3 regions of the Amycolatopsis sp. 195334CR genome follow, and region 2 is predicted to be linked to each of the others. Evidence: riboswitches for the same ligand, from Rfam matches in the RefSeq annotation. Region 2 holds a riboswitch; each other region holds the start of a gene.
The links. Region 2 has a riboswitch for cobalamin ahead of JYK18_RS32805 (ABC transporter substrate-binding protein). Riboswitches for the same ligand answer to the same signal wherever they lie in the genome.
Positions count from the first base shown of each region.

Region 1 (7,046 bases), on a different contig from region 2:
CTCGGGGAACGAACCGCGGTGCGTGTACCGCACGAACGACTTCCCGCCCGGCCGCGGCTCGATCACGTTGTCCAGCTCGTTGAACCAGTCGCCGCTCTCGACGCGGTTGGCGAAGTGCCTGCCGGGCTCCCACGCGGTGATCTTGGCGCCGGGCGCGATGTCGACCGCCCCGCCGAGCCGCGGTTCGCACGCGATCGGCCACAGCCAGCCCGCCGTCCCGGTGGTGATCGCGGCGAAGACCTGCTCCGGGGTGCCGTTGATCTCGCGCTCGTTGCGGACCTCGAACTCGCGGTTCATGGAAGCTCTCCTTTGTCGTTTTCGCTGGTAGAGCAAGAGTCTCACCGACAATTTTTATTGTCAAGACAATCACAGTTGTCGGTATCATGACTGTTGCTTCTGGTTGCGAGCAGAACCAGCTGTTGGACTTCTGATCGACGCGCGCCCAGGGTGGAAGGAGAGCGAAGGAAGAAGGAGCGAGATGACCTACCTGCACCCCGGTGAGCCCGGCTTCGAGGACGAGGCAGCCGGATTCCAGACCGCCTTCCGGCACGAGGCGAAGGTGATCGCCGCCGTGGAGAACGCGGAAGACGTCCGTGCCGCGGTGCGCCACGCCCGCGAGCGCGGCCTGCCCGTAGCGGTGCAGGCGACCGGGCACGGCCTCACCACCCCGGCCACCGGACTGCTGATCAGCACCCGCCGGATGCGCGGGGTCCGGGTCGATCCGGTCACCAGGACGGCCTGGGTGGAAGCGGGCGCGCGGTGGAAGGACGTGCTCGCCGAGACCCGCGAGCACGGGCTCGCGCCGCTTTCCGGCAGTGGCCCCGGCGTCGGCGCGGTGTCCTACTCACTCGGCGGCGGCGTCGGCCTGCTCGCACGGCGCTTCGGGTTCGCGGCCGACCACGTGCGGCGGGTCGAACTGGTCACCGAGGACGGCGACCTCGTCGAGGTGACCGCCGAGAGCGACCCCGACCTGTTCTGGGCGATCCGGGGCGGTCGCAGCGGGTTCGGGGTGGTCACCGGGCTGGAGTTGGCGTTGTTCCCGGTCGCCACCCTCTTCGGCGGCGGCCTGTACTTCGGCCCGGAGTCGCTGGCCGACGTGCTGCGCGGGTTCCGCGAGTGGACGGCCACCGTGCCGGAGGAACTGACGTCCTCGATCGGCATGGTGCCGATGCCGGACGTGCCGGGTGTCCCGGAACCGTTGCGCGGCAAGCACGTCGCGCATGTGCGGGTGGCCCACAGCGGCGACCCGGCCGAAGGTGAGCGGCTCGTCGCGCCGCTGCGCGAACTCGGGCCGCCGTTGATGGAGCGGTTCGGGGAGATCCCGTTCGCCGATGCGGCGCGCACGATCTTCAGCGAGCCGGACACCCCGCACGGCTACTACGGCGACACCGCGCTGTTGACCGACTTCCCCGCCGACACCACGGAACGCTTCCTCGAACTCGCCGGTCCGGACGCGCCGATCGGCCTGGTGACCGAGATCCGGCACCTCGGCGGTGCGTTGTCGCGACCGCCCGAGGTGCCGAACGCGGTCAGCCACCGCGAGGCGCGGTACCAGCTGATGGTGCTGTCCGGCCCGGGAGCCGCCGAGCACGCGGCCCAGGAGGAGGTGTTCGCCGAAGTCGAACCGTGGACGCTGGGCCGCGCGCTGAACTTCGCCTACGGGGACCGGCCCGCGGTGCGCGCCTTCCACTCCCCCGAGGTCGAGCGGCGCCTGGCCGAGCTCAGGACCCGGTGACCGGGAAGAGGTCGAGCAGCCACCGCTGCCAGGCGGCGGTGGTGGCGTCCCGGTTCGGCGCGGCGCCGTAGTAGTAGTGGATGGTGTTGACCATGCCACCGCTTTCCGCGCCGAGGCCCTGGAACCGGTGCAGCCCTTCGGGTGCGCGTACGCCGAACACGCCGCGCACCAGGTAGTCGACCTCGCCTTCGATCGGGGGCAGGCCGTCCGGGGTCAGCCGGACCCGGTCGCCGAGCGCGACGGCCGGGTCCACCCCGAGCGCGGTGCGGAACTTCGCCCACACCTCGTCCGGTTCCAGCGCCGTGGTCGACCCGGTGACCAGCGTGGTGGCCGGTAGCCCGCCGTAGTACCGGAAGTACTGCGCGAGGTTGTGGAAGAAGAGGTTCCAGCCGCGGTCGAAGCTGTCGTACTCGGCGGACCAGTCGTCGCCGTCGAAAAAACCGCTCTGCGTGAACCGGAGCACGGTCCCGCCGTTTTCCCGCCCTTCGACGAGGAATTCGAGCGCGCCGGGCGAATCCGCCGTGCCGTAGACGATCCGCTTGCCCTCTTCACGGGCAAGCACCTGGCCCGCCTGGGTGTTTCCGCCGCCGAAGTCGGCCTCGCCCTCCCCCTCGGGGCCGAGCTCGTGCGGGACGAACCAGATCGACATCCCGGGTCCACTGGAGATCGCCGCCCACACCTGGTCCGGGGTGGCGTCGAAGGAGATTTCCTTCTCCAGCCGCCGTTCCCGGCTCATCCGGGCTCGACGACCTGCATCAGCATGAGCAGGTTCCCGCAGGTGTCGTCGAAGATCGCGCTGATGCCACCCATGGTCGCCGCCGGCTCACCGCGGAACTCCACCCCGGCCTCGACCAGCCGCGCGTACTCCTTGTGGATGTCCTCGGAGAACAGCATGGTGAACGGCATGTTCGCCTGGTACAGCTCAGCCTGGTAGGTCCGCGCGAACTCGTACCCGGCCGGCTCCAGCAGGATCTCGAACCCGTCGGGCTCGTCGGGGTGGACCACGGTCAGCCAGCGCGCACCGCCCACGTCGATGTTGTGCTTGACCTGGAAGCCCAGCTTCTCCGTGTAGAACCGTTCCGCCCGCTCCTGGTCGTTGACCATGATGCTCATCAGCTGGGCCTTCATCACCACTCCGTTCCGCGTTCGTTCCCGAACGCGGCCCACGGTTCCACCGACAACTTAGATTGTCAAGACATGGCATCCTGTCGGTTGACGAGCACCTGGAGCTCGGTCACCCCGCGTTCCGGCGCTTCGTAGTCGAGGTAGACCTCGCGCGCGTGCCCGATCGAGGTGTACCCGTGCTCCTCGATCCAGAAGGCCAGCGTCTGGAAGGTGCGGTCGACCTCGTCCATCGTGCCGTGGTGCAGCACGGTCGCGGCGGTGCCGAGCGCGGGCAGGTCCACCACGTCGAAGTCGTACTCGCGGCCGCTTTCCAGTGCCACCGGCGCCGCGGTGTGCACCATCACCTGCTCCTCGCCGACCGGTTCGTAGTAGGCGATCGTGGGTGCGGCGATGCGGAGGCCCGCCTCGTCGAGGCGACGGCACAACTCGACGAACAGCGGTTGCACGACCGGGCCGATGTCGTGGGAGGCGTAGCTGGCGGCCACCCCGGAAAGCTCGGCGACGCGCAGCGGCGCGACGGATTTGAGGAGCACGTCCTCGGTGTTCATGTGGCCTTCGCGCTCGATGGTGCGCAGGCGCGCCTCGACGCGGTCGAGCCGGTCGGTGTCGGCGGAGATCTGCGCTTCGAGCTGAGCGCGTCGCAGGCGGAGCATGCCGCGCAGTTCTTCGGGGTTGAGCTTCTCCTCGATGATCTCGCGGACTTGCTCGAGCGTGAAACCCAGCTCCTTCAACGCGACCACGCGGTTGAGGTCGCGCAGCTGGGCCGCGTCGTAGTAGCGGTACCCGCTGGCCTCGTCCACGCGGACGGGCCGCAGCAGGCCGATGCTGTCGTAGTGCCGGAGCATGCGGACCGAAACCCGGCCGAGCCTGGCGAACTCCCCGATGGCGAACACGCCACAGCTTCACACGCCGGCCCCCCAGGCGCCACCTCCCGCTGCCCGTCCCCGACAAACGGACACCGGGAGGTGGCCGGACCCCGTGTGCTCCCTAGCGGACGATGCGGGCGATCAGCCCGGTCAGCACCAGCCAGAAGACGGCGGCGAGCCCGTAGTTGATCAGGACGCCGACCTGGTAGTTCTCCAGCTGGAACAAACCGGGGAAGAACAACGCCAGTGGCTCGGCGATGGCCCGCATGAATTCGACGAACGCGTTGGCCGCGTTGGCACCCAGCAGGATCATCAGGATGTAGATGACCTCGATGAGCGCGATCACTGCCCCGACGCCGGTGATAACTCGCGCGGCCGTCGAGCGGCCGCCGGATACTCGCAATCTGGACATGCTTAGGGGTTCCCCTCGGCGGACGGGTGAAACGCGGATCACCGTCGATTGCGCCATTCGAACACCGCTTTCCCGCCGAATGGCCGTATCTTGCGGAGATGGCCCGCCCCAGCGCGACTACGCAACGATATCTCTCGAACACCGCGCTGTACGCGGACCCCGCGCTGACCGAGAACCTCGACTACGCCAGGTGGTTCCGGCACGCCGGCGGCACCCCGGTGGTGCTGGCCCCGCACGGCGGCCAGATCGAGCCGGGCACCTCCCAGCTCTGCCGGGCCATCGCCCGGGCGTCCACATGCGACTACTGGCTGTTCGAAGGACTTCGCGGCGAACGACGGCTGCACGTGACCTCCAGCCGGTGCGACGATCCGGTGGCGCTGGCCCTGTGCGCGGGCACCGACCGGGCGCTGAGCCTGCACGGGTGCATCACGCTGCCCCGCGAGGGCGTGTTGATCGGCGGCCTGGACGCCGAATTCGGCGGCATCGTGCACGAGGAACTCACCGCCCGCGGCATCGAGACCCTCGACGCCGCCGAGTACCCGACGCTCGCCGGGCGGTCGCCGCGCAACATCGTCAACCGGACCCGCACCGGCATGGGGGTGCAGTTGGAGCTCCCGCTCGCCCTGCGCGACGCGATGCGCGGCGACTCGCCGCTAGCACAGTCCTTTGTGGACGGCGTGGTGGCGGCGCTGCGCCGGGTCTGGCGGGACGGGCGGTGCACCGGGTAACTTGCCAGAGCACGTTCCTCGATGGGGAAAGCCGGTGGGAATCCGGCGCTGACCCGCAACCGTGAGCCCGCGTTCCGCGCGGGCGAGTCGGACCGCCTGCCGGGGAACGGGCTCCGTCGAAACCGTCGTGGACTGCGGCTCGGGGCCTGCGCTGGCCCTTCCGGCACGCGTGGGTGACCGCGCCTGTCCGAAGGAGGATCCCTTGCGCACGAAGCTCTTCCGCGCCAGACCGGTGGCCGTGCTGGCCACCGCCGCCGCGCTGGCCGCCGGGTTGTGCACCCCGGCCGCGGCCACCGAGCAGCAGCAGACCGTCGCCCGCCACGGCGCGGGGTACCTGGCCCGCGCGATCACCGCGGGCGGTGGCAACCTCAGCGCCGACGTCACCAGCACCGCGTACGCCGTGCTCGGCCTGCACGCCGCCGGCGTCGGCCGCCAGGCCGCCCAGGACGGCGTCGCCTACCTCAGCACCCAGCTCGGCGAGCCGCTCAAGGGCGCCGACGGCCAGGACGACCCGGGCCGGGTCGCGTACGTGGTCCTCGCGGCGGTGGCGGGCAAGCAGAACCCGCGCCGATTCGGCGGGGAGAACCTGGTCGACCGGCTGCTCGCGACCCAGCGCGCCGACGGCCTGTTCGGCTCGGCCGCCCCGACCTACGACGGCGCGTTCCGGCAGGGCCTCGCGCTGACCGCGCTCAAGGCCGCGAAGGTGCCGTCCACCGATGCCAGGATCGCCGCGGCTACCACGTGGCTTACCGGCCAGCAGTGCGCGAACGGGCTCTGGCAGGCCTACCGCGCGGACACCGCGGTGCCGTGCGCGCCCGCCGATCCGGCGACCTTCTCCGGTCCCGACACCAACAGCACCGGCATGGCGGTGCAGGGCCTCGCCGCCTACGGCAAGCTGCCCGGCGCCAAGAAGGTGCTGGCCGCGTTGAACGCCGCCCGGTCCGCGGACGGTGGTTTCGCCTTCGTCGCCGCGCCGGGCCAGGCTTCCGACCCGAACTCGACCGCACTGGCGATCCAGGCGATCGTGGCCGCGGGTGGTCAGCCGGGCAACGCCTACGCCGCGCTCGCGAGCTTCCAGCTGGGCTGCACCGATCCGGCCGCCGACCGCGGCGCGTTCTTCTATCCCGGCAGCCGCGCGGTGAACCTGCTCGCGACCGTCCAGGCCGTCCCGGCCGCCGCGGGCAAGGCCTTCCCGCTGGCGCCGTCGACGCCGTCGGCCGCGGTGCCGGAGGTCCCGTGCGCGGTCTCGGCACAGCTCGCCGGCACGCCGGGCCCGTGCGCCGGAACGAGCGGCGTCACGGTGACCGTCGACTTCGCCGCTTTCGGTGGTGCGCAGGAAACCCGCTGTGCGCCCGGGGCGCAGGCCAGCGGGGTGGCCGCCCTGCAGAACGCCGGCTTCACCCCGACCGGCACCACCCGCTGGGGGCTGGCGTTCGTCTGCCGCATCAACGCCCTCCCGACGCCCGCGCAGGACCCCTGCGTGAACACCCCACCGGCGACCGCCTACTGGGCGTACTACCACGCGAACGCGGGCGCGACCGCGTGGACGTACAGCACCCAGGGCGCGTCCACGTACGTGCCGCCGCTGGGCAGCATCGAAGCGTGGGCCTTCGGCAACGGCGCCACCCCCACGCTGACCCCCACCCAAGTCCGCACCTCCTGACCCAACGCTAGGAATGGGGCATTACTTGCGTTGATTGCAAGTAATGCCCCACTCATAGCAATGGCTCCCGGGGCACCAGGTGGCCACCGATCACCAGGACGTCACCGCCGGTCAGCTTGACATCGAGCACCCGAGCACGGGTACTCTGAGTCGAGTATTTGACCCCGAGCACCCAGGACGAGGCAGGGCGATGGCCGCGCGTGGCAGGGCGAATCCGCTGGCTCTGGCGGTGCTGACGCTGCTCAGCGAGCGCCCGATGCACCCCTACGAAATGTCCGGCACGCTGCGCGAACGCCGCAAGGAAGACAGCATCAAGCTCAACTACGGCTCGCTGTACTCCGTGGTCGAGTCGCTGCGGAAGCGCGGGTTGATCGCGTCGCGCGAGACGGTGCGCGAGGGCAGGCGCCCGGAACGCACCGTCTACGAGATCACCGAGCCGGGCATCGCCGAGATGCACGACTGGCTGAGCGATCTGCTGGCCAACCCGGCCAAGGAGTTCGCCCAGTTCGAGGCCGCG
Region 1 is NZ_JAFJMJ010000001.1:547,866-554,911, forward strand. Features, by position in the region: gene JYK18_RS02665 (SRPBCC domain-containing protein) at 1-297, opposite strand, end outside; gene JYK18_RS02670 (FAD-binding oxidoreductase) at 479-1,735, shown strand; gene JYK18_RS02675 (SRPBCC domain-containing protein) at 1,722-2,471, opposite strand; gene JYK18_RS02680 (VOC family protein) at 2,468-2,863, opposite strand; gene JYK18_RS02685 (MerR family transcriptional regulator) at 2,926-3,753, opposite strand; gene JYK18_RS02690 (hypothetical protein) at 3,848-4,138, opposite strand; gene JYK18_RS02695 (poly-gamma-glutamate hydrolase family protein) at 4,237-4,866, shown strand; cobalamin riboswitch at 4,861-4,981, shown strand; gene JYK18_RS02700 (terpene cyclase/mutase family protein) at 5,069-6,529, shown strand; gene JYK18_RS02705 (PadR family transcriptional regulator) at 6,720-7,046, shown strand, end outside.
Region 1: it holds a riboswitch for cobalamin, as region 2 does, so the genes downstream of both, JYK18_RS02700 (terpene cyclase/mutase family protein) here and JYK18_RS32805 (ABC transporter substrate-binding protein) in region 2, are expected to answer to the same signal.

Region 2 (7,046 bases):
GGCCATGGACGGGGACTCCTTTCGTGTGGATGGTCACTGCCTACACGAACGGAGCCCCCCGCGGATCGACAATCAGCCTGCCGGGCGAACCGCGAAATCGTCGAAGGACGCCGCCGCGCCGAACACCCGGACGCCGTTCGCGCCGGTGGGGTGGGTGCCGTCGGTGACCCGCAGCTTCGGCGTGCTCAGGTCGTCGACGTAGACCTCGATGACCGGCCCGGTCGCGGTGACGCGCAGGTGGCGGGCCTGGCCGATGGCCCCGGCCAGCGGCGCCGACGCCAGTTCGGTCCACGAGTTGCCGGCGCGCCCGAGCACCACGCGGCCGGACGCGCTGATCCCGGCGTAGTACCCGGCGTAGCTGTCGGTGCCCACCGCGGCCTTCGTCGCCCGGAACACCACCCCCGCGTCGCCGCGGCTGGAGGTGAGCCGCACCTTCGTGTCCTGCGTGAAGTCGGCGAAGTTGGTGTCCAGCAACGCTTTCCCGCCCGCCGACCGGTCGGCCCGCAGCTGCCCGGCGCGAGCGGTCCACTGCCCGCCGTAGGTCTTCCACCCGAACGTGTTGCCGTCGGCGAAGTTGTCCTCGACCTTCATGGTGATCCGCGCGATGGTGCCGTCGGGGTGGAAGTTCATCCGGTCGTAGGCGAGCTGCCGGTGGTTCCCGTCGGTCTCGCTGAGCGGACGGCGGTGGTAGACGATGTACCAGATGTCGGTGCCGGGCACGTTGATCACGGAGTTGTGCCCGGACCCGCGCGCGACCGCCGGGTCCTGCGCGAGCACCTTGTCGAGCTTGGTGAACGGCCCGGTCGGCGAGTCGGCCATGGCGTAGGAGACCGAGTAGTTCGGCCCGGTCCAGCCGCCCTCGGACCACATCAGGTAGTACTTGCCGCCGCGCTTGAACATCTGCGAACCCTCGACGTACTCCGGGTTCGGGGTGATCTCGCGGTAGGTGGTGCCGTCGTCGAAGGTGCCGAGGCTGGTCATGTCGGCGTTGAGCTTGACCACGTTGGCGTGCCCCCAGCCGCCGTAGTACATGTACGCCTGACCGTCGTCGTCGATGAAGACGTCCTGGTCGATCGGCTGGGCGCCGTTGTGGAAGCGGTCGATCAGCGGTTTGCCCAGCGCGTCGCGGTACGGGCCCTCCGGCCGGTCGGAGACGGCCACGCCGATGCCGCCGAGTTCGTTGTCGCTCTGGATGTCGTTCGCGGCGAAGTACAGGAAGTACTTGCCGTCGCGCTCGATCGGGGCCGGCGCCCAGACCGCCTTCTCCGCCCACGAGACGTTCTCGGTGGTCAGCACGTTCGGGTGCTTGGTCCAGTGCACGAGGTCCTTGGACGAGAACGCGTCGAGATGGGTCTGCTCGGCGTAGACACGCGAGGTGGTCGGGAAGACCCAATAGGTGTTGTCGTAGATCGCCACGTCCGGATCGGCGTACCAGCCGTCGACGAACGGGTTGCCCGCTTCGGCGGTGCCGTAGTCGGGGACGGCGGGTGCGGCCGGCGCCACTCCCGGATTGGTCACCGTACTGAACACGAGCAGGGCGGCCAGCGCCCCGGTGGCGAGTCTTCTCGGGAGAGCGGTCATCTTCGGCAGCTCCTGCACGCTATTCAACAACAACGAACATCTTCGGAAAAGATTGCACGACATCGGACAGGCTGGTCAAGCGTCCACCAGGGGGCCGCGTGATAGCGTGCGCTCGCCAGTCGTAGGGAATCCGGTGTGAATCCGGAGCTGACGCGCAGCGGTGAGCGGCGACGGGCAGGACAGTGGCCACTGGACTCCGGTCCGGGAAGGCGTTCTGCTCGGACGACCCCGAGTCCGAAGACCTGCTGGCACCCCGGCGCCGCCGGGGTCGTTGACCGACCGGGCTCCGCGTTCGAGCCCTCGACGCAGGGATTTCCGTGCCGAAAATCCGTTCTCCCCACCTGCTGCTCGCCGCGGCGCTGTGCCTCAGCGCCTGCGGGACCGACCCCGCGCCGCAAGCTCAGGCCACGACGACCGTGGAAAACTGTGGTCACCAGGTGCCGGTGGGCAAGCCGCCCGAGCGCGCGGTCGCGCTGAACCAGGGCAGCGCCGAGATCATGCTCGCGCTGGGCCTGGCCGACCGGATGGCGGGCACCGCCACCTGGACCGACCCGGTGCTGCCCGCGCTGGCCGCCGACAACGCGAAGGTGCCGCGCCTGGCGGAGAACAACCCGTCCTTCGAGGCCGTGCTGGCCACCGAACCGGACTTCGTCGCGGCCTCGTTCGTCTCCACGCTCGGCGAGGGCGGGGTGGCCACGCGCGAGCAGTTCGAGCAGCTGGGTGTGCCGACCTACGTCTCGCCCACCGACTGCCTCAAGGACAACACCGCCGGCGGTGACGGCGTGCGGACCGAGACGCTGACCATGGACGTGGTCTACACCGAGATCCGGCAGCTGGCCGCGGTGTTCGGCGTCGGGCCACGCGGTGAGCAGCTGGTGAGCGAGTTGCAGGGCCGGATGCAGCGCGCGTCGACGCGGGCCGGTGGGACCAGCGTGCTGTACTGGTTCGCCAACGCCGAATCGCCGTACCTGGCCGGGTGCTGCGGCGCGCCCGGCGTGATCACCACCGCGCTCGGGCTGAAGAACGTCTTCGACGACACCCGCGCGGAATGGCCGCAGATCAACTGGGAGACGGTGGCCGAGCGGAATCCGCGGGTGATCGTGCTCGGTGACCTCACCCGGCGTTCGCAGACCGCGGAGAACGGGGAAGCGAAGATCGCCTTCCTCGAGTCCCATCCGGTCACCAAGGACCTCGACGCGGTGAAGAACAAGCGGTACGTGCTGCTCAGCGGTCAGGCGATGAACCCGTCGCTGCGGACCGTGGACGGGACCGAGCAGGTCGGCGAGGCGCTGCGGAAGTTCGGCCTGGCGTGAGGCGGCCGCCGCCGACCGGGCCGCAGGTCGCCTGGTTCTGCGTGCTGGGCCTCGGCCTGCTCGTGGTGTCGATCGCGGTGGCCATCACCATCGGCCCGGCCGGGATCGGCATCGGCGAGGTCTATTCGACCGTGCTGGCCCACCTCGGCCTCGGCGAGCCGGTGCTCGCCCCGCTGCGGGACGGCATCGTCTGGCACCTGCGGCTCCCGCGGGCGCTGCTCGCGGCGGTGTGCGGGGCCGGGCTCGCGGTGTGCGGCGTGGTGATGCAGTCGCTGCTGCGCAACCCGCTGGCCGAGCCGTTCGTGCTGGGCGTGTCCTCGGGTGCGTCGACCGGCGCGGTGCTGGTGGTCGTGCTCGGTGTGGGCGGGGGCGTGATCTCCTTGTCCGCCGGGGCTTTCGCCGGTGCCGCGGTGTCGTTCGCCGCGGTGCTGGTGCTGAGCCGCATCGTCGGTGGCAGCACCGACCGGGTGGTGCTGTCCGGGGTCGCGGCGATGCAGTTGTTCTCCGCGCTCACCTCGTTCATCGTGCTCACCGCCGCCGACGCGGAAACCACGCGCGGGGTGTTGTTCTGGCTGCTCGGCTCGTTCGCCAGTGCCTCGTGGACCGAGGTCGCGGTGTGCGCGGCGGTGCTGGCCGTGTCGCTGGCCGTCTGCTTCGGGCACGCCCGCGCGCTGGACGTGTTCGCGCTCGGGCAGGACACCGCGGCCGCGCTGGGGGTGGCGGTCGGGCGCATCCGGATCGTGCTGTTGTGCGCCACCGCGTTGCTGACCGCCGCGCTGGTCAGCTCGGTCGGCGCGGTGGGCTTCGTCGGGCTGGTGCTGCCGCACGCGGTGCGGGCGCTGACCGGGCCGGGGCACAGCCGCCTGCTGCCGGTCACCGCGGTGGCCGGGGCGGTGTTCCTGGTCTGGGTGGACACCCTGGCCCGCACCGCGCTCGACCCGCAGGAGGTGCCGGTCGGCGTGGTGACCTCGATCATCGGCGTGCCGGCGTTCGTGGTCATCCTGTACCGGACCGCCCGGCCCCGCGAGCGGGTGGGTCAGTAGAACCTCAAGCACGCGCGGCGGTCACCGAGACCGTGGTGAACCGCATGCTGAAGCCGCCGCCGAGCTCGTCGATCGCGGCGCCGACCTCGTCCAGCACCACGGCGAGCCGGTCGGGCGGCAGCTGGGTCAGCGCGCCGGTGGTGGGCAACTGGTCGAGCCATTCCGCCCGGGTGTAGTACCGGTCCCACGTGTAGCGCGCCTGCGACGGCTCGCCGAACCCGCCCGCGGCCCGGATGCCTTCGGCGGCGCGGTCGAGCATCGGCTGGTAACCGACCTTGGCCACCTGGCTGAAGTCGAACGGGTGGCCGGGATTGACGCGCTCATAGGCTTTCGCGAAGGCCGCGCCGATTTCGTCGGGTGGCAGGAACACGTGCCAGAACGCGGACAGCGTGCCGTGGGGTCGCAGCACCCGCGCCGCCTTGGCCGCGCCGGCCACCGGATCGACCCAGTGCCAGGCCTGCCCGGCGACAACCGCGTCGAACCGGCGGTCGCCGGGTTCCCAGTCCTCGAACTTCGCCACCTCCACCTCGATCCCGGTGCGGCGGGCGAACCGGGCCATCCGCTCGTCCGGTTCGACACCGAGCACGGTGCACCCGGCGGCCTGGAGTTGGCGTGCCGCGATCCCGGTGCCGCAGCCGACGTCGAGGAGGTCGGTGCCCGGGCTGGCTTCGACGATGGCCTCGATGAGCGGGGCGGGATAACTGGGACGCGCGCGGTCGTAGCGCTCGGCGTCGACGCCGAAGGACTCGCCTATAGTGGGCATGTGCCCACCCTAGTGGGCAAGTGCCCACTCGTCCACCGAGGAGACCGATGCCGACCGGAGTCGCGCTGCGCGAGGTGCGGGCGCAGCTGTTCGCCGCCGCCGACCGAGTCCTGCGCCGGGACGGGCCGAGCGGGCTGACCAGCCGCGCGGTCACCGCCGAGGCAGGCTGCGCGAAGGGGGTGCTGCACCGGCACTTCGCCGACTTCGACGCCTTCCTCGCCGAGTACGTGCTCGACCGCGTGAACCGGATGGACGACCAGGCCGCCGCGTTGCGCGAGGCGGCGGGGACCGGCACCGTCGCGGACAACCTGACCGACGCGCTGATCGCGGTCTTCGGCTCGGTGGCCGTGGCGATCGTCGCGCTGATCACCTTCCGCGACGAACTCCGGGCGCGGCTGCGGGAGACGTGGCCCGCCGGAGTCCCGGTGCTGACCGAGGCGGTGGAGATGATCAGGGACTACCTCGAAGCCGAGCGCGGGCTGGACCGGGTCGCCGGTGATCCGGACGGGCTGGCGCCCACGCTGATCGGTTCGGCGCACCTGCTCTTCGCCGACCGGACGGGCCCGGCGCCGGACCGCGCCGCCGTGCACGGGATGGTCACTTCGGTGCTGGGCCTAGGATCCGCGTAGAAGTCCGCGCGAACTTGAGGAAAGTGCCCCGCATGCCGTTGCCCGATCCGAACACGCTCCACCCGATGCCCGGCCAGACGCGCGTGGTGCTGCTCAAACCGCTGGTGACCTCACCGCTGATCGAGGCCGGGGAGTTCAGCTACTACGACGATCCCGAGCACGCCACCGAGTTCGAGACGCGCAACGTGCTCTACCACTACGGTCCCGACAAGCTGGTGATCGGCCGGTTCTGCGCGTTCGGCACCGGGGTGCGGTTCATCATGAACGGCGCCAACCACCGGATGGACGGCCCGTCCACCTTCCCCTTCCCGATCATGGGCGGCTCGTGGGCCGATCACTTCGACCTGATCACCGGGCTGCCGGGGCGCGGCGACACCGTGGTGGGGCACGACGTCTGGTTCGGCAACGGCGTGACGGTGATGCCGGGTGTCCGAATCGGACACGGCGCGATCGTCGCCTCCGGGTCGGTGGTCACCTCGGACGTGCCGGACTACGGCATCGCCGGTGGCAACCCGGCGAAGGTCATCCGCACCCGCTACGTCCCGGAGGAGGTCGACCGGCTGCTCGCGGTCGCCTGGTGGGACTGGCCGGTCGAGCACCTCACCACGCACCTGCGCATGGTGATGTCCGGCAGCGTCGAGGAACTGGAACAGGCCGCTCCAGCGAAGCCCGAGTGATCGATCCGCGGCGGGTTCTACGATCTCGGCATGCTGTTTCGCAGGTTGTCGCGGATGTCACTGGCCTTCGCCGCGGGCCTCACCCTCGCACTCACCGGAGCCGTCGAAAGCCAGGCCGCCGACGGGCAGTTGTTGTACTACAACCACTCCTACGGGGTGCTGGACCGCGAGACCGCCGACGCCATCGAGGATTCGGGTTACCTGCGCGAGTTCGCCAACTTCGAGGTGCGGACCACCACCGGTGCGGATGGGACTGTCTGGACCGGACGGTACCTGGTGGGCCGCGAGACCTATGTGGAGCTTTTCGGCATCGGTGATCTGCCCGCCCCCGACGGGGAATCGGGTTCCGCGGGCCTGGCGGTGTCCAGCGAACGGGACGGTGACCTGGCCGAAGCGGTGGCGAACCTGCACGAGCTGGGCGTCACCGATCCGGTCGAATTCCTGCAGACGCGCGACTTCGGCGACGGCGTGCCGGTGCCGTGGTTCGACGCGGTGTTCACCACCGGCCAGTACGACAAGTTCGGCGCGTGGGGCATGGAGTACCGGCCGGAGTACTTCGCCGATCCGCGGAGCAAGACCGAACCGGCGAGCTTCCCCGGTGACGTGGGCCGCGAGCGCTACCTGTCCGACGGTTACCGGGATCGCCTGATGCGGGACGTCACCGCGGTCCACCTGGCGATCACCGAACGGGATCTCGGCAACACCGTGCCGTTGCTCAAAGCCGGCGGGTTCACCGTGCTGGAGGTGCCGGGCGGGGTGGTGGCCAAGGGCGGCGGCACGACCGTCCGGCTGGACGCGGTGCCGCTCGGCGAGGTGGGCCTGCGGCAGGTGGAGTTCGCGCTGAACCGGCCGGTGGCGGGGCGGGACGCCGAGCGGATCGGGCACTCGGAGCTGGTCGTCGGGCCGGGCGCGCGGGCTGTGTGGACGTTCACCCGGTAGGGCCGGAATGCCCCGGCGCGGCGGGCTGTTGTGCTGGGCATGAAGGCGATCACCCAGGCCGGCTACGGCGGCCCTGACCAGCTCACCCTGTCCGAACACCC
Region 2 is NZ_JAFJMJ010000002.1:2,058,633-2,065,678, forward strand. Features, by position in the region: gene JYK18_RS32795 (PPOX class F420-dependent oxidoreductase) at 1-6, opposite strand, end outside; gene JYK18_RS32800 (glycoside hydrolase family 43 protein) at 73-1,581, opposite strand; cobalamin riboswitch at 1,681-1,846, shown strand; gene JYK18_RS32805 (ABC transporter substrate-binding protein) at 1,899-2,894, shown strand; gene JYK18_RS32810 (iron ABC transporter permease) at 2,891-3,937, shown strand; gene JYK18_RS32815 (class I SAM-dependent methyltransferase) at 3,942-4,691, opposite strand; gene JYK18_RS32820 (TetR/AcrR family transcriptional regulator) at 4,748-5,329, shown strand; gene JYK18_RS32825 (CatB-related O-acetyltransferase) at 5,362-6,006, shown strand; gene JYK18_RS32830 (DUF5829 family protein) at 6,037-6,945, shown strand; gene JYK18_RS32835 (NADP-dependent oxidoreductase) at 6,985-7,046, shown strand, end outside.

Region 3 (7,046 bases), on a different contig from region 2:
CGAGGTGTCGCTGGCCGGTGGCCGCGGGCTGTGGGGCATCCCGAAGGACCTCGCCGCGTTCGACTTCACCCACGGCCGCACCTTCACCGCCTCGGCGAGCCTGGCCGGCGGCTGGATCGCCACCGCGGCCTTCACCCGGCGCGCCGGGCTGCCGTTCGCGCCGCCTGCCGCGTTCAGCATCGCGCAGGAACTCTCGGGCGCGCTGAAGTACACCCCGGTCCGCTCGGCCGCCCGCCCGCACCTGGCTTCGGCGAGCTGGAACCTCAATCCGGACGGCCCGCTCGGCTTCCTCGACGGCCGCCGTCCCGGCCCGAGCGTGGCGCTGGCCGACTTCCGCCTCACGTTCGGCGAGTAGCCCCCCCGGGGCGGGTGATCACCGCCCTCCCGGACGAGGGATGCCCCGGTACCGCCTGGTGCCGGGGCATCACTCTGAGTGGCGTTCCGGATGCCGAACGGCCCAGCGCCGCGGGTGATCCGCACACTGTTCAACAACGGCCAAACCTCCCCTGAGCAGCAGCCGAGCACCAGCCCCTAACCTGCCTGGGGGAGGGTCGAGTTCAGCATTCGGGAACGCCGCGACACGCCACCCGTTGGGGCATGTGCGCGCCGACACCCCTACATGTAGTCTCTGGGCACCGAGAGCGCAGCAGCGACGGGAGACCGCTGTTCAGCTCCCTCGGCCAGACCTGCACCACCGCACAGCACACCGCCTCTCGAGACGGTGTGGGGAACCAACGCGCCCTTTTGGAGCCACGCATGTCACTGGACATCACCGAGACAACCCAGCGGCCACCGTCCGTCACGGACCAGACCGCCACCGTGCGCGTCATCCGCCGTGACGGCAGTGTGTCGCCGTTCGACGCGAACAAGATCTCGGTGGCGATGACCAAGGCGTTCCTCGCCGTCGAAGGTGACGACGCCGCCGCGTCCTCGCGCATCCACCACCTGGTCGCGGAGCTGACCGAGCAGGTCGAGCAGTCGCTGCTGCGCCACGCCGGCCCGGAGACCTCGCTGCACATCGAGCAGATCCAGGACCAGGTCGAGCTGATGCTGATGCGCGGCGAGCACCACAAGGTCGCCCGCGCCTACGTGCTGTACCGCGACGAGCGCGCCAAGGCCCGCGCCGCGGCCGCCGCCCCCGCGCGTGACGAGAACGTGCTGCACGTCAAGTCCGCCGACGGCGCGCTGCGCCCGCTGGACTGGGACCGCGTGGCCCACGTGGTCGGCGAGGCCGTGGCCGGGCTGTCCGACGTCAGCGCCGAGCCGGTGCTGGCCGAGACCCGCCGCAACCTCTACGACGGCATCTCCGCCGACGAGCTGGCGCTGGCCCAGATCATGGCCGCCCGCACGCTGGTCGAGCAGGAGCCGAACTACTCCTACGTCAGCGCCCGCCTGCTGGCCGACAAGCTGCGCGCCGAGGCGCTGAGCTACCTGGCCGGCCGCCCGCGCCAGGCCAGCCAGGACGAGATGGCCGAGGTCTACCCCGGCTACTTCCGCGACTACCTGCGCCGCGCGATCGAGCTGGAGCTGGTCAACAGCGAGCTGGCCTCGTTCGACCTGGACAGGATCACCGCCGCGCTGCGCCCCGAGCGCGACCTCGACTTCGGCTTCCTCGGCCTGCAGACGCTGTACGACCGCTACTTCCAGCACCACGACGGCACCCGGTTCGAGCTGCCGCAGGCGTTCTTCATGCGCGTGGCGATGGGCCTGGCCATCCGCGAGGACGACCGCGAAGCCCGCGCCATCGAGTTCTACGAGCTGCTCTCGTCGTTCCACTTCATGGCCTCGACGCCGACGCTGTTCAACTCGGGCACCACCCGCCCGCAGCTGTCCTCCTGCTTCCTCACCACGGTGGACGACGACCTGGACTCGATCTTCCAGGCGTACAAGAACAACGCGCTGCTGGCGAAGTACTCGGGCGGGCTGGGCAACGACTGGACCCCGGTCCGCGGCCTCGGCGCGCACATCAAGGGCACCAACGGGCAGTCGCAGGGCGTGGTCCCGTTCCTCAAGATCGCCAACGACACCGCGGTCGCGGTGAACCAGGGCGGCAAGCGCAAGGGCGCGGCGTGTGCCTACCTCGAGACCTGGCACGTGGACATCGAGGAGTTCCTCGACCTGCGCAAGAACACCGGTGACGACCGCCGCCGCACCCACGACATGAACACCGCGAACTGGGTGCCCGACGAGTTCCTCCGCCGGGTGGAGGCCAACGCGGGCTGGACCCTGTTCTCCCCCAACGAGGTCCCCGACCTGCACGACCTCTACGGCAACGCGTTCGCCGAGCGCTACCGCGAGTACGAGGCCGCCGCCGAGCGCGGTGAGATCAAGGTGTTCCGCAAGGTCCGCGCGGTCGAGCTGTGGCGCCGCATGCTGACCATGCTGTTCGAGACCGGGCACCCGTGGATCACCTTCAAGGACCCGTGCAACCTGCGCTCGCCGCAGCAGCACACCGGTGTCGTGCACTCGTCGAACCTGTGCACCGAGATCACCCTGAACACCAGTGCCGACGAGGTCGCGGTGTGCAACCTCGGCTCGGTCAACCTGCTCAAGCACGTCGGCCCGGACGGCCTGGACACCCAGCGCCTCGAGAAGACCGTGCGCACCGCGGTGCGGATGCTCGACAACGTGATCGACATCAACTTCTACACCATCCCCGAGGCACGCCGGTCCAACCTGCGCCACCGCCCGATCGGGCTGGGCCTGATGGGCTTCCAGGACGCGCTGTTCGAGCTGGGCCTGCCGCTGTCGTCCGAGGCCGCGGTGGAGTTCGCCGACCGCAGCATGGAGCACATCAGCTACTACGCCATCTCGGCCTCGACCGACCTGGCCGAGCAGCGCGGGCAGTACCAGACCTTCGAGGGTTCGCTGTGGAGCAAGGGCATCCTGCCGATCGACTCGATGCAGCTGCTGATCGACGCCCGCCGCGGTGACGCGCTGGACGTGGACACCTCCACCACGCTGGACTGGGAGCCGCTGCGCCAGCGCGTGCGCACCGTCGGCATGCGCAACTCCAACGTGATGGCGATCGCGCCGACCGCGACGATCTCCAACATCTGCGGGGTCGGGCAGTCCATCGAGCCGCTGTTCCAGAACCTCTTCGTCAAGTCGAACATGTCCGGTGACTTCACCGTGGTCAACCCGCACCTGGTGCGCTCGCTCAAGGAGCGGGGCCTGTGGGACGAGGTGATGGTGTCGGACCTGAAGTACTTCGACGGCAGCCTCGGCCAGATCGACCGCGTGCCGGACGACCTCAAGGCCCTCTACGCCACCGCGTTCGAGGTGGAGAGCAAGTGGCTGGTCGACGCGGCCTCGCGGCGGCAGAAGTGGATCGACCAGGCGCAGTCGCTGAACCTCTACATCGCCGCGCCGAGCGGGCGCAAGCTCGACGAGCTGTACCGCTACGCCTGGCACAAGGGCCTCAAGACCACGTACTACCTGCGGGCGCAGTCCGCGACGCACGTGGAGAAGAGCACCCTGCGCGGCACCGACGGCAAGCTGAACGCCGTCTCGGCCACGCCGGCCCCGGCACCCGCCGCCGCTCCTTCGCCCACCCCGGCCCCGGCCCCCTCGCCGTCGCCTTCCCCGTCGCCGTCGCCGTCGGCTTCCGTGCCCGCGGTGCCCCCGGCCCAGCCGGAGCCCAAGGAGATGCCGAAGGTGGAGGACGTCGACTTCGCCGCCACCGACGGCGCGGCCTGCCGGATCGACGACCCCGACTGCGAAGCCTGCCAGTAAGGAACCCCTGACGATGACCAACACCGAAGCACCGCTCACCGACGCCACCGGCCTAGGCGAGATCGAGCGCGGAGCCGAGCGCATCAGCGTCGACGACAAGCGCATGATCAACGCCCGCGCCGACGTCAACCAGCTGCTCCCGCTCAAGTACACCTGGGCGTGGGAGAAGTACCTGGCCGGCTGCAACAACCACTGGATGCCGACCGAGGTCGCCATGCAGGCCGACATCGCGCTGTGGAAGTCGCCCGACGGGCTGACCGAGGACGAGCGGCAGATGCTCAAGCGCAACCTCGGCTTCTTCGCCACCGCGGAGTCGCTGGTGGCGAACAACATCGTGCTCGCGGTCTACCGGCAGATCACCAACCCGGAGTGCCGCCAGTACCTGCTGCGCCAGGCCTTCGAGGAGGCCGTGCACACGCACACCTTCCAGTACATCTGCGAGAGCCTCGGCCTGGTCGAGGGCGAGCTGTTCAACATGTACCGCGAGGTGCCGTCGATCTCCGACAAGGACGCGTGGGCGCTGAAGTACACGCAGAACCTGGAGAACCCGGACTTCGAGACCGGGACCCCGGAGGCCGACCAGGCGTTCCTGCGCGACCTGGTGGCGTTCTACGTGATCTTCGAGGGCATGTGGTTCTACACCGGTTTCGCGCAGATCCTGTCGCTGGGCCGCCGGAACAAGATGGTCGGCATCGCCGAGCAGTACCAGTACATCCTGCGCGACGAGTCGATCCACCTGAACTTCGGCATCGACTGCATCAACCAGATCAAGATCGAGAACCCGCACCTGTGGACCGAGCAGTTCCAGGCGGAGATCCGGGGCATGCTGACCGAGGCGTGCGAGCTCGAGGTCGCCTACGCCCGGGACACCATGCCGCGCGGCATGCTCGGGCTGTCGGCCCAGCTGTGCGAGCAGTACATGCACTTCATCACCGACCGCCGCGCGCAGCAGATCGGCCTGGCGCCGATCTACGGCGAGAACGAGAACCCGTTCCCGTGGATGTCGGAGGCGATGGACCTGAAGAAGGAGAAGAACTTCTTCGAGACCCGCGTCATCGAGTACCAGAGCGGTGGCGCGCTCGACTGGGACTGATCCCGCCCGCTAGGCTCGGCCACGCCACTGGTTCCCCGGTGGCGTGGCCGAGCTTTTTTCGTGCCGCGTGCCGGGGAGGCAACAGGGAACCCGGTGCGAATCCGGGACTGCCCCGCAGCGGTAAGCGGGAACGAACGCTGTCACCGCGCAAGCGGTCAAGCACTGGGCACCGCCCGGGAAGCGACAGCCAGTAGGTCCGGCTCCCACGTTCTGGGAGCCCCGCCCGCGAGTCCGAATACCTGCCCGTGGTGCGCGCGCCGCCGGCGCGCGCGGGTCCGGGTCTCGCGGGAGGACACGGCCGAACCAGGTGTCGCCGGTTCGTGCTGTGCTGTGCCCTCCTTGCCGTCCCGGGCTCGTCGGACGAGCTCGCGAGGAGAGAGCTGTGGCAGAGCAGAACCGCCTGGGTTCGACCGTTCTCGGTTACCCGAGGATCGGTCCGGACCGGGAACTGAAGAAGGCCGTCGAGGGCTATTGGGCAGGCCGGATCGACGAGGCCGAACTCCGGAAGGTGGCGCGGGAACTGCGCCTGGACACCTGGCGCGGCCTGGCGAAGGCCGGGCTCGACACGATCCCGTCGAACACCTTCTCCTTCTACGACCAGGTGCTCGACACCACCGTGTTGTTCGGCGCGCTGCCGCGCCGGTTCACCGGCCTCGGCCTTTCGCCGGTCGACACCTACTTCGCCGCGGCGCGCGGGGTCCAGGAGGCACCCGCGCTGGAGATGACGAAGTGGTTCGACACGAACTACCACTACCTGGTGCCGGAACTGGGCCCGGACACCGAGTTCAGCGCAACCGGTGGCAAGCCGCTCGACGAGTACCGCGAGGCCAGGGCGATCGGCGTGGAAACGCGCCCGGTGCTCGTCGGCCCGGTGACCTACCTGCTGCTGGCGAAGGCGGCCGAGGGCGCGCCCGGCGGCTTCCGGCCGCTCGACCTGCTCCCGCGGCTGGTCACCGCGTACGCCCAGCTGCTCACCACGCTGCACGACGAAGGGGTCCAGTGGGTCCAGCTGGACGAACCGGCGTTCGCCGCCGACCGCGCCCCCGAGGAGCTGGAGGCGCTCCGGCAGGCGTACGCGGCGCTGGGCGGCTTGGCGCGTCGCCCGAAGCTGCTGGTCGCCGGGTACTTCGGCGCGCTGGGGGACGCGCTCGGCGTGCTCGCCCGCTCCCCCATCGAGGCGCTGGCCGTGGACCTGGTCACCGATCCGGCCGCGGTGCACGCCGTCGCGGCGGAAAGCGCGTTGCGGGACAAGGAAGTGCTGGCCGGCGTGGTGGACGGTCGCAACATCTGGCGGGTCGACGCCGACGCCGCGCTGGCGAAGGCCGCGACCCTGCTCGGCACCGCGGCCGCGGTCGGAGTGTCCACTTCGGCCTCCCTGCTGCACGTGCCCTACGACGCCGCTCGCGAGTCCGATGTGGACGGACGACTGCGTGGTTGGCTCGCTTTCGCCAAGCAGAAGGTCGAAGAGGTGGTGCTGCTCGGCCGGGCGCTCGCCGGTGAACCCGCCGACCTGACCTCGGCGCGCGCGGCCACTGCGGAGCGCGCGAACGCCGGTGACCTGCGTGACGACCGCGTGCGGGCCCGGCTCGCCGCGCTGAAGCCGGAGCACAGCCGCCGCGGTGACTACGCCCGGCGCGCGGCGGCGCAGGCCGAGGCGCTCGGCCTGCCCCCGCTGCCGAGCACCACGATCGGGTCGTTCCCGCAGACCGGTGACGTGCGCAAGGCACGCGCGGCGCTGCGGGCCGGGCGGATCGACGCGGCGGCCTACCGCGCCCAGATGCACGACGAGATCGAGAAGGTGGTGCGGCTGCAGGAAGATCTCGGCCTCGACGTGCTGGTGCACGGCGAGCCCGAGCGCAACGACATGGTGCAGTACTTCGCCGAGCAGCTCGCCGGGTTCGCGGCCACGGAGTTCGGCTGGGTGCAGTCCTACGGCTCGCGGTGCGTGCGGCCGCCGATCCTGTTCGGCGACGTGTCCCGCCCGGCGCCGATGACGGTGGACTGGGCGTCGTACGCGCAGTCGCTGACGGCGAAGCCGGTCAAGGGCATGCTGACCGGGCCGGTGACCATTCTCGCGTGGTCGTTCGTGCGCGACGACCAGCCGCTGGCGGACACCGCGCGGCAGGTCGCGCTGGCCATCCGCGACGAGGTGCACGACCTGGAGTCGGCGGGCATCCGGATCATCCAGGTCGACGAGCCCGCGTTGCGCGAACTGCTG
Region 3 is NZ_JAFJMJ010000003.1:194,352-201,397, forward strand. Features, by position in the region: gene JYK18_RS38020 (acetoacetate decarboxylase family protein) at 1-355, shown strand, start outside; gene JYK18_RS38025 (ribonucleoside-diphosphate reductase subunit alpha) at 757-3,735, shown strand; gene JYK18_RS38030 (ribonucleotide-diphosphate reductase subunit beta) at 3,749-4,828, shown strand; cobalamin riboswitch at 4,877-5,090, shown strand; gene metE (5-methyltetrahydropteroyltriglutamate--homocysteine S-methyltransferase) at 5,211-7,046, shown strand, end outside.
Region 3: it holds a riboswitch for cobalamin, as region 2 does, so the genes downstream of both, metE (5-methyltetrahydropteroyltriglutamate--homocysteine S-methyltransferase) here and JYK18_RS32805 (ABC transporter substrate-binding protein) in region 2, are expected to answer to the same signal.